One region of the Sediminicoccus sp. KRV36 genome, then DNA from elsewhere that is predicted to be linked to it. Evidence: riboswitches for the same ligand, from Rfam matches in the RefSeq annotation. Region 1 holds a riboswitch; the other holds the start of a gene.
What was found. Region 1 has a riboswitch for thiamine pyrophosphate ahead of thiC (phosphomethylpyrimidine synthase ThiC). Riboswitches for the same ligand answer to the same signal wherever they lie in the genome.
Positions count from the first base shown of each region.

Region 2: it holds a riboswitch for thiamine pyrophosphate, as region 1 does, so the genes downstream of both, thiS (sulfur carrier protein ThiS) here and thiC (phosphomethylpyrimidine synthase ThiC) in region 1, are expected to answer to the same signal.

Region 1 covers NZ_CP085081.1:1,582,073-1,586,761, reverse strand. Annotated here, with positions in the region: gene LHU95_RS07160 (serine hydrolase domain-containing protein) at 1-642, shown strand, start outside; gene LHU95_RS07155 (hypothetical protein) at 696-848, shown strand; gene thiC (phosphomethylpyrimidine synthase ThiC) at 902-2,707, opposite strand; TPP riboswitch at 2,763-2,873, opposite strand; gene LHU95_RS07145 (SDR family NAD(P)-dependent oxidoreductase) at 2,900-3,586, opposite strand; gene LHU95_RS07140 (hydantoinase B/oxoprolinase family protein) at 3,579-4,689, opposite strand, start outside.
Region 2 covers NZ_CP085081.1:4,604,716-4,609,404, reverse strand. Annotated here, with positions in the region: gene LHU95_RS21935 (type III PLP-dependent enzyme) at 1-78, opposite strand, end outside; gene LHU95_RS21930 (SDR family oxidoreductase) at 533-1,312, opposite strand; partial or broken gene thiS (sulfur carrier protein ThiS) at 1,347-2,327, opposite strand; TPP riboswitch at 2,424-2,534, opposite strand; gene aroQ (type II 3-dehydroquinate dehydratase) at 2,686-3,141, shown strand; gene accB (acetyl-CoA carboxylase biotin carboxyl carrier protein) at 3,138-3,623, shown strand; gene accC (acetyl-CoA carboxylase biotin carboxylase subunit) at 3,662-4,689, shown strand, end outside.

The DNA.
Region 1 (4,689 bases):
TACTCGATCAGCACGGATGTGCTCGGCCTGCTGCTGCAACGCGTGGCGGGCCAGCCGCTGGACCGGCTGATCGCCGATCGCATCACCGGGCCGCTCGGCATGACGGATACGGTCTGGTGGGTGGACCCGGCACGGCGTTCGCGCGTGGCCGAGAGCATCACCTCAGACCCACTCTCCGCCTCCATGTGGCAGAGCTACCGCATCGAGCAGAACCCAGTGCCGGCCGGGCATTTCAAGGGCGGTGCGGGCATGGTGGGCACCAGCGCCGATTACCACCGCTTCGCGCAGATGATCGCCAATGGCGGCACGCTGGAAGGCAAGCGCTACCTCTCCACCCCCACGGTGAACTGGATGCTCTCCGACCATATGGGCAGCATGGGCGGCACGCCGGCCGCCAGCACCGGGCCTGGCTATGGCTTCGGGCTGGGCTTCGCGATCCGGCGCGAGCAGGGCATCGCCGTCGCACCGGGCTCGCCCGGGGATGCGATGTGGGCGGGCGCCTGGGGCACCAGCTTCACCATTGACCGGGCGGAAAAGCTCGTCGGCGTCTTCATGGCACAGGGGCCGTCCAGCCGGACGCATACGCGGATGGTGTTCAAGAACCTGGTCTATGGCGCCATGGTGGAGAGCCTGCGCGGCTGAACTTGCGGCGCAGCGTTTCAGGGCCATTTCGCCTGTATTCGAGGAGATGACCGATGGTCCTGAAACTGATCTGCGCCCAGGTGATGCTGACGAAACTGGCGGTGCGCGGCGCCTTTACGGCGGGTGCCGTGGCCGGCACCGCCGGGGTGATTGGGCTTTGCGCGCTTCGTCAGGCGGTGAAGAAGGCAAGGGGCGCTGCCCCTTGAACCCCGGCAAAGGACTTGTCCTTTGCAATCCGCGCTACTGAGGCCAGGGCGCGCTACTCGCCCGCCGGGACTGGGGGCAGGTAGATCTGGCCGCCATTGCTGCGGAAATCCTGGCTCTTTTGCGCCATCGCCGCCTCCCGCACCTCCTGGCTGATTTTCATCGAGCAGAATTTCGGCCCGCACATCGAGCAGAAATGCGCGAGCTTGGCGCCCTCGGCAGGCAGGGTCTGGTCGTGGAATTTCTCGGCCGTCTCGGGGTCCAGGCCCAGGTTGAACTGATCCCGCCAGCGAAATTCGAAGCGCGCACGGGAGAGCGCGTCATCGCGCAATTGCGCCGCCGGATGCCCCTTGGCCAAATCCGCCGCATGCGCCGCGATCTTGTAGGTGATCACACCCGTCTTCACGTCATCACGATCCGGCAGGCCCAGATGTTCCTTGGGTGTGACGTAGCAAAGCATGGCGCAGCCGAACCAGCCGATCATCGCCGCACCAATGCCGCTCGTGATGTGGTCATAACCCGGCGCGATATCGGTCGTGAGTGGCCCGAGCGTGTAGAAGGGCGCCTCGCCGCAGGCCTTGAGCTGCTTTTCCATGTTCACCTTGATCTTGTGCATCGGCACATGGCCGGGGCCCTCGATCATCACCTGCACATCCTGCTTCCAGGCGACCTGGGTGAGCTCGCCCAGCGTCTCCAGCTCGGCGAATTGCGCGGCATCATTGGCGTCGGCGATGGAGCCGGGGCGCAAGCCATCCCCCAACGAGAAGGACACGTCATAGGCGCGCATGATCTCGCAAATTTCGGAAAAATGCTCGTAGAGGAAGCTCTCCTTGTGATGCGAGAGGCACCACTTCGCCATGATGGAACCGCCGCGTGACACGATCCCCGTCACCCGCTCCGCCGTCAGTGGCACATAGGCCAGGCGCACCCCGGCATGGATGGTGAAGTAGTCCACCCCCTGCTCGGCCTGCTCGATCAGCGTGTCGCGGAAGATCTCCCAGGTGAGCTCCTCGGCGCGGCCCTCCACCTTCTCCAGCGCCTGGTAGATCGGCACGGTGCCGATGGGCACGGGCGAGTTGCGAAGGATCCATTCGCGTGTGGTGTGGATGTTCCGTCCGGTGCTGAGGTCCATCACATTGTCGGCGCCCCAGCGGATGGCCCAGACGAGCTTGTCCACTTCCTCCGCGACGGACGAGGACACCGCGGAATTGCCGATATTGGCGTTGATCTTCACCAGGAAGTTGCGGCCGATGATCATCGGCTCGCTCTCGGGGTGGTTGATGTTCGCGGGGATGATGGCGCGGCCGCGGGCAATCTCGCTGCGCACGAATTCCGGCGTGACATGATCCGGGATTTCCGCGCCGAAGCTCTGCCCATCGCGCGGCTTGCCCAGGCCGGCGGCGCGGCCAAGATTCTCGCGGATGGCGACGTATTCCATCTCGGGCGTGATGATGCCGGCCCGCGCATAGGCCAACTGCGTGACGGCGCGGCCCGGCTTGGCCCGCAGCGGCATGCGCCCAGCGCGATCGAACAACGGAACGCGCCGCGCTTCGCCGGGCTTGAGGCCGTCATCCTCGGGCTTCTGCGCACGGCCCGCGATGGCCTCCACATCGCCACGCGCCGTGATCCAGTCTTGCCGATGCGGGGCCAGGCCACGGCCGATATCGGTCCGCACCGCGGCATCGGTATAGGGGCCGGAGGTGTCATAGACGCGCAAAGGCGGCTCCCCGCCCGAGACGGAGATCTGCCGCATGGCGACGCGGATTCCGGGATGGATCTGTCCCGCCACATGGATTTTCTGGCTGGCGGGCAAGGGACCCGTGGTGATGGCGGGGTGTTGCGGTGGCAGATTGTCAGGCATTTTTGATCTCCCTCGAAAAATTACACGAAGGAAGGTGACGCCCAAGCCTCGAAAACCGGCGCCCTTTGCCCATCCCTTCGCCGGCATGACCCGGATCAGGTTCGAAGGGTCACCGCGTCGCTCGCGGAATCTCAGCCCTGCGGAAGGGGCTCCCCTTGGATGGGTGGATGCTGCGTCAGCCGGCGCGGCTTGTCAAAACTTCTCGACCCAGGGGCGCAAGGCCATCTCGCTGCTCCAGGCCGAGCGCGGCTGCGCCAGCACATGCAGATAGGCATCGGCGATGGCGTCCGGGTCGAGCAGCGAATCAGCCCCTGGCGCGGCCACGCGCGTGGCCGAGGCGATGCCGCCATCAATCACGAAATGGCAGATATGGATGTTCTTGGGGTGCAACTCCCGCGCCATGCTCTCGGCGAGGCCGCGCAGCGCGAATTTGCCCATGGCGAAGGGGGCTGATTCCGGAAAGCCCTTCACCCCGGCCGAGGCGCCGGTGAAGAAGATGGTGCCGCGCCCCGCCGCCAACATGCGGCTGGCCGCCTGTTGCGCGGCCAGGAAAGCCCCGAAGGCGCAGACTTCCAGCGTGCGGCGCACCTGCTCGGGGTCGAGGGAGGCCACCGGGCCGCGCACACGGAAGCTCGGGTTATAGATCACCAGGGATGGCGTCCGCCCCGCCGCGTCCAACCCGGCAAACAGCGCCGCTACACCCTCGACATCGGCTGCATCGCAGGCGTGCAGCGTGGCACGAGTTTCAGTGGCGAGTGGTGCCAGCTTATCCGTGTTGCGCGCGGCCAGCGCCAAATCCCAGCCAGCGGCAGAGAGCTTGCGCGCGAGCGAAGCCGAGAGGCCTGAGCCGGCGCCGATGATGAGGGCCGTCTCAGTCATGCCCATAAAGGCGCTTAGCCTCCGCAGCACTCACCAGCCCATCCGCCACGTCACGCGCGACCAGCGCGGGGTCACGCTCCTTCGGGTCGCCCATGCCGCCGCCACCGGGCAGCAGCAGCAGCAAATGCCGCCCCTTCGGGATCACCTGGAAGCCCTTGGTGCGCAGCACCGTGCCATTCGCATCATCCAGCCCGACCCAGCCACCAGCGCCCATGCCGCCGCCGAAGCGGCCCTTGGGTGGGTTGGCCACGCGGTCAAAGATCGCGTTCACGGCAAATTCCGCGTTCTTCTTCGCGCCGATCTCCATGATCTGCCCGAAGCCGCCGCGCGTGCGGCCAGCGCCTGCGGAATCCGGGCGCAACTCCTTCCGCCAGAAGATCACGGGCGCCACGTTTTCCGTGGCTTCCACCGGCATGGTCCGCACGCCCGAGGGGAAGGCGATGCCGTCCAGCCCATCCTTCGTCGGGCGCGCGCCGGTGCCGCCGGAATTGAAGGTGATGATCTCGAAATCCTCCACCTCCGCCTCCTGGCCGCTCACCTGGGAACCACCGCGCAAGGGCGGGTTCCACAGGGCCGAGGAGCCTTCGGCATTCACCCGGTCCGGCACGGCCTGGCCGAGGCAGCCCATCATCAGATCCGGAATCAACTGCCCGATGACGTGCCGCACACTGACCGGATAGGGCCGTGGCGCGTTGAGGATGCAGCCTTCGGGAATCTCCATCCGGAACGGCAGAAGGCTCGCCCAGTTATTGGGGATTTCCGGCGCGATCACGCATTTCAGGCCAAAGCAGGCATAGGCGCGGCAATAGGCCGGCGGCACATTGATGCCGCGCGTGGAAAGCCCACTCGTGCCGGCGAAATCCACGATGATCTCCCCCGCCTCGGCCCGCAGCGCGGCATGCAGCGTGACCGGCGCCTCATAGCCATCCGAGCGGATTTCGGAATGCCAGATGACGCCCTGCGGCAGCTTCGCGATCTCGGCCTTGGTGGCCGCCATGCTGCTGTCGAAGATGAAGGCGGCGAGGTCGTCCAGCGCCTCCATCCGGTATTCATCCATCATCTCGACCAGGCGCTTGGCGCCCGCGTCGTTGCAGGCACAAAGC
Region 2 (4,689 bases), 1.9 Mb from region 1:
AACCCGATCCACATCCAGCACGAGGCACGGCGTGGGCGGCTGGTTGGCAGCAAGGTAGCGAGCGACCTTCGGGGTCATCGCGCGGTACTCCACATAAATGTGGAACCAACCCCATTCAGGGGTGGCCCCAGATTGACGAAACGGTCGAACGAACCAGCGACCAGAAGAAGACCGCGAATCTCTTCGCGGGGTTGCCAGAACGCTTGACGTCGTTGCGTAAACCTTGCGCCGCGGTGGCAAGCCTTATTGAGGGGCTCAGCTCCGTGGGCCTGGGGCCAGAGGCACGTGCGTACTGCGTCTTGTGGTGGGGGTGTAGGCGCTGCTTCGCGGCGATGCAAGCGAGTTTCGTAGGCTAAGCGAAGTTTTTTCGCGTGTCCCCCCCGGGGGCGCCGGAAACCCCGCCGAAAGCCCCCCGGGTGCTCAATGGGAAATGCCGGAAAGCCCCCAGGGATGGCAGGAGTGTTTCCGGCGCGGGGCAGGAATGCGCGCAGTGCATTCACGCGTGGCCGGAGGTGCTTATCCCCCGCGCCGCCTACAAGGTCCCAGGGTAGGAGCCGCCATCCAGCAGGATGCTTTGCCCCGTGGTGAAGCCCGCATGCGCCGAGCAAAGGAAGGCGGCGAAGGCGCCGAACTCCTCGGCCGTTCCGAGCCGCCCGGCCGGAATTCCGGCCACGGCACGGCGTTCCAGCTCCGCCACGTCCGCCCCGCCGCCCTTGGCCACCACATTCCAATTGCCGCGCACGCGATCCGTGTCGAAAGGGCCTGGCAAAAGATGGTTGATCGTCACGTTATTGGCCGCCACCCGGCGCGCCAGCGAAGCCAGGGCGCCGGTGAGGCCGGCCCGCGCACCATTGGAGAGCTCCAGCCGGCCGATCGGCATCTTCACCGAATAGCTGGTGATGTTCAGCACGCGCCCAAAGCGTCGCGCATTCATCGCCGGCAATACAGCGCGGATCAGCGCGATGGGCGTCAGCATGTTCGCTTCCACGGCGCGGCGCCAATCGTCCAACTCGAATTGCGAAAACTCACCCTGCGGCGGGCCGCCCGCATTGGTGATCAGGATATCAGGTTCGGGACAGGCGCTGAGCAGCGCGGCCCGGCCGGCCTCGGTCGTCACATCGCCCTGGACGGTGGTGACAGCGACGCCGGTCTCAGCGCGGATCGCCGCTGCGGTGGCTTCCAGCGCATCGCTGCCGCGCGCCGAAATCACCAGCGAAACGCCTTCGCGTGCCAAGGCAAAGGCGCAACCGCGTCCAAGCCCCTTGGAGGCCGCGCAGACAATCGCTGTGCGGCCCTTGATGCCGAGATCCATCCTGTTCTCTCCCTCTGCTGGCGGGGAGGCTAACCTAGCGGATGAGCCCCGTCATGGGGCTTGAGGCATCCGCCCTGTAGTCGCGTGGCATGCGCCCGGCGAGGAAGGCCGCCCGCCCGGCGATGACGGCATGCTTCATCGCGCCTGCCATGCGCACCGGATCCTGGGCGTGGGCGATGGCGCTGTTCAGCAAGACGGCATCGCAGCCAAGCTCCATGGCGAAAGCCGCTTCGCTCGCCGTGCCGATCCCTGCGTCCACCAGGACGGGCACCCGCGCTGCCGCCTTGATGGCGCGGATCATATAGGGATTCACGACACCCATGCCGGAACCGATCGGCGCGCCCAGCGGCATGATGGCCACGCAGCCCATTTCCTCCAGCCGCTTGGCCGCCACAGGGTCATCGGCGCAATAGACCATCACTTCAAAGCCATCGCCGATCAACGCCGCCGCCGCCTCGAAGGTCGCGGCCATGTCAGGGTAGAGAAAGGGCGGAGGACCCAGAACTTCCAGCTTTACCAGATTCCAGCCCCCCCCTTCGCGCGCCAGGCGCAATGTGCGGACGGCGTCCTGCGCGGTGAAGCAGCCGGCGGTGTTGGGCAGGTAGGTGTAGCGGTCTGGCGGCACGAAATCCTGCAGCATGGGGGCGTTGGGATCACTCAGATTGACCCGCCGCACGGCAACCGTGACGATCTCCGCCCCACTGGCAGCAATGCTGTCGCGGGTCTCCTCCAGCGATTTGTAGCGCCCCGTTCCGACGATGAGGCGAGAGTGAAAGCGCCGGCCGGCGACTTCCCAACTGTCTTCGGTCAAGGCTCAGCCACCCCCGATGAAATGCACGATCTCGATGGCATCTCCATCGGCGAGGCGCGTGGTCGTGTATTGGGAACGCGGCACGATTTCCAGGTTGCGTTCGACGGCAACCTTTCGTTCGGCGAGGCCGATCCTGGCCAGAAGATCTGTAACCGAGCTGCCTGGCGCAACCGCCAATGGCTCGCCATTCACCGTCAGGGCCAGGCCGGTATCATTTGGTTCCAAGAGGCTGGACATGGCGCGCGTCATCCCGAAGCAATGGAGGAGCCTTGCCCGGACGGGTGGATGGCGAGGCCCGGCGAACGGTCCCCTGCCCATCCCTTCGCCGGCATGACCCGGATCAGGTTCGAAGGGTCACCGCAGCCCCGCGGTATCTCAGCCCTTTGGATGAGGGCACCCCTTGGTGACTGAAACATAGGTCGCGGGCGGGCTTGCGGTCAATCATGGACGCCCGGGCACAGCCTGGTACGGCCCCGCCAGCTTCGGGGCCCGCGCTTGCCGCTGGAGTGGCATGCATGCTAGCCCGACACACTTCTGTATTTTGTGGCCATCCGGAACACCCATGAATCTCATCGCCGTCTTCAACGGCCCGAATCTCAATACACTGGGCACGCGCGAGCCAGAGAAATACGGCACGGCGACGCTGGATGATGTTGAGAATCTCTGCGCCGAAGCGGCCGAGGAACTCGGCCTTGCGATTGATTTTCGCCAGTCCAACATGGAGGGCGAATTGGTCTCCTGGATTCAGGAGTGCCGGGGGCGTGCCGCCGGGATCGTGATCAATCCTGCTGGCTACACCACAACCTCGGTTGCCATTCTCGACGCGCTGATCGCCGTCGGTCTTCCCGTGATCGAGGTCCATATCACCAATATTCATCGGCGCGAGGAGTTCCGGCAGCACAGCCTGGTCTCCAAGGCCGCCACCGGCGTGATCGCTGGCCTGGGCGTAGCGGGCTATGCGCTCGCGCTGCAGGCGATGGCGAGTCTCGTTGGCGGAAATGAGGATGAAGACGAATGACCAGCGGCATTCAGTTTGACGCGGACGCCATCCGCAAGCTGGCGGATATCCTCCGCGAAACCGATCTGACGGAGATCGAGCTCTCGGAGAAGGATTCGCGGATCCGGGTCGCCCGGATCATTCCGGCAGCACAGCCGAATTACTACGCGGCTCAGCCCGCGCCCACACCCATGCCCATGCAGGCGCCGATGCCGGCCGCAACGCCTGCGGCCGCCCCGGCCGATCCAGAAGCGATCGACCTGAAACATCCGGGCCTGGTGACATCGCCGATGGTGGGTGTCGCCTACCTCTCACCCGAGCCGGGGGCGGCGCCTTACATCAGCCTCGGCGCCAAGGTCAGCCAGGGGCAGACCGTCCTTCTGATCGAGGCGATGAAGACCTTCAACCAGATCAAGGCGACACGATCCGGCACGGTCACGCGGATCCTGGTGGATGCGGGCACGCCCGTCGAATATGGCGAACCGCTGGTGCTGGTGGAGTAGCCAATGGCTCCCGCCGCCCGCTACCCGAGGGCCAGACATTGAAGAAAATCCTGATCGCCAATCGCGGCGAAATCGCATTGCGGGTGCATCGCGCCTGTCAGGAAATGGGCATTCGCACGGTTGCCGTCCATAGCACAGCCGATGCCTCGGCCATGCATGTGCGCCTGGCCGATGAGAGCGTCTGCATCGGCCCTGCCTCGGCGCGCGACAGTTATCTGAACGTGGCGGCAATCCTCTCGGCCGCGGCCATTACCGGTGCCGATGCGATCCACCCTGGCTATGGCTTTCTCTCTGAAAATGCGCGTTTCGCCGAAATGGTGGAAGCCCATGGCCTGACCTTCATCGGACCCAGCGCGGATCACATCCACATGATGGGAGACAAGATCTCCGCCAAGGATGCGATGCGTAAACTCAATGTGCCGCTGGTGCCGGGCTCGCCCGGAGCGCTGGAAAGCTTTGAGGAGGCCCGCGCAGTCGCCGAGGTGATCAAATACCCCGTGCTGATCAAGGCGGCCGCCGGCGGCGGCGGGCGCGGCATGAAGGTCGCGCGCTCGGCCGAGGAGTTGGAAGAGGCTTGGCAGGTGGCTCGCACCGAAGCCAAGGCCGCCTTCGGCAATGACAGCGTCTACATGGAAAAATACCTCGATCGGCCGCGCCATATCGAGTTGCAGGTGCTGGCGGATACCCACGGCAATGTCGTGCATTTCGGCGAGCGCGACTGCTCCTTGCAGCGCCGCCATCAGAAGCTTGTGGAAGAGGCGGGGTCACCCGCGCTGACCGGTGCGGAGCGGGATGCGCTGGGTGCGCAGGTGACGGCGGGCCTCAGGCAGATTGGCTATCGCAATGCCGGTACGCTGGAATTTCTGTATCAGGATGGGCAATTCGCCTTCATTGAGATGAACACGCGGCTTCAGGTGGAGCATCCGGTGACGGAGATGCTGTGCGGCGTGGATCTCGTGCGGGAACAAATCCGCATCGCGGCCGGTGAGAAGCTGGGCTACGGCCAGCAGGATGTGACGTTCAACGGCCATGCCATCGAATGCCGGGTCACCGCCGAGGATCCTGA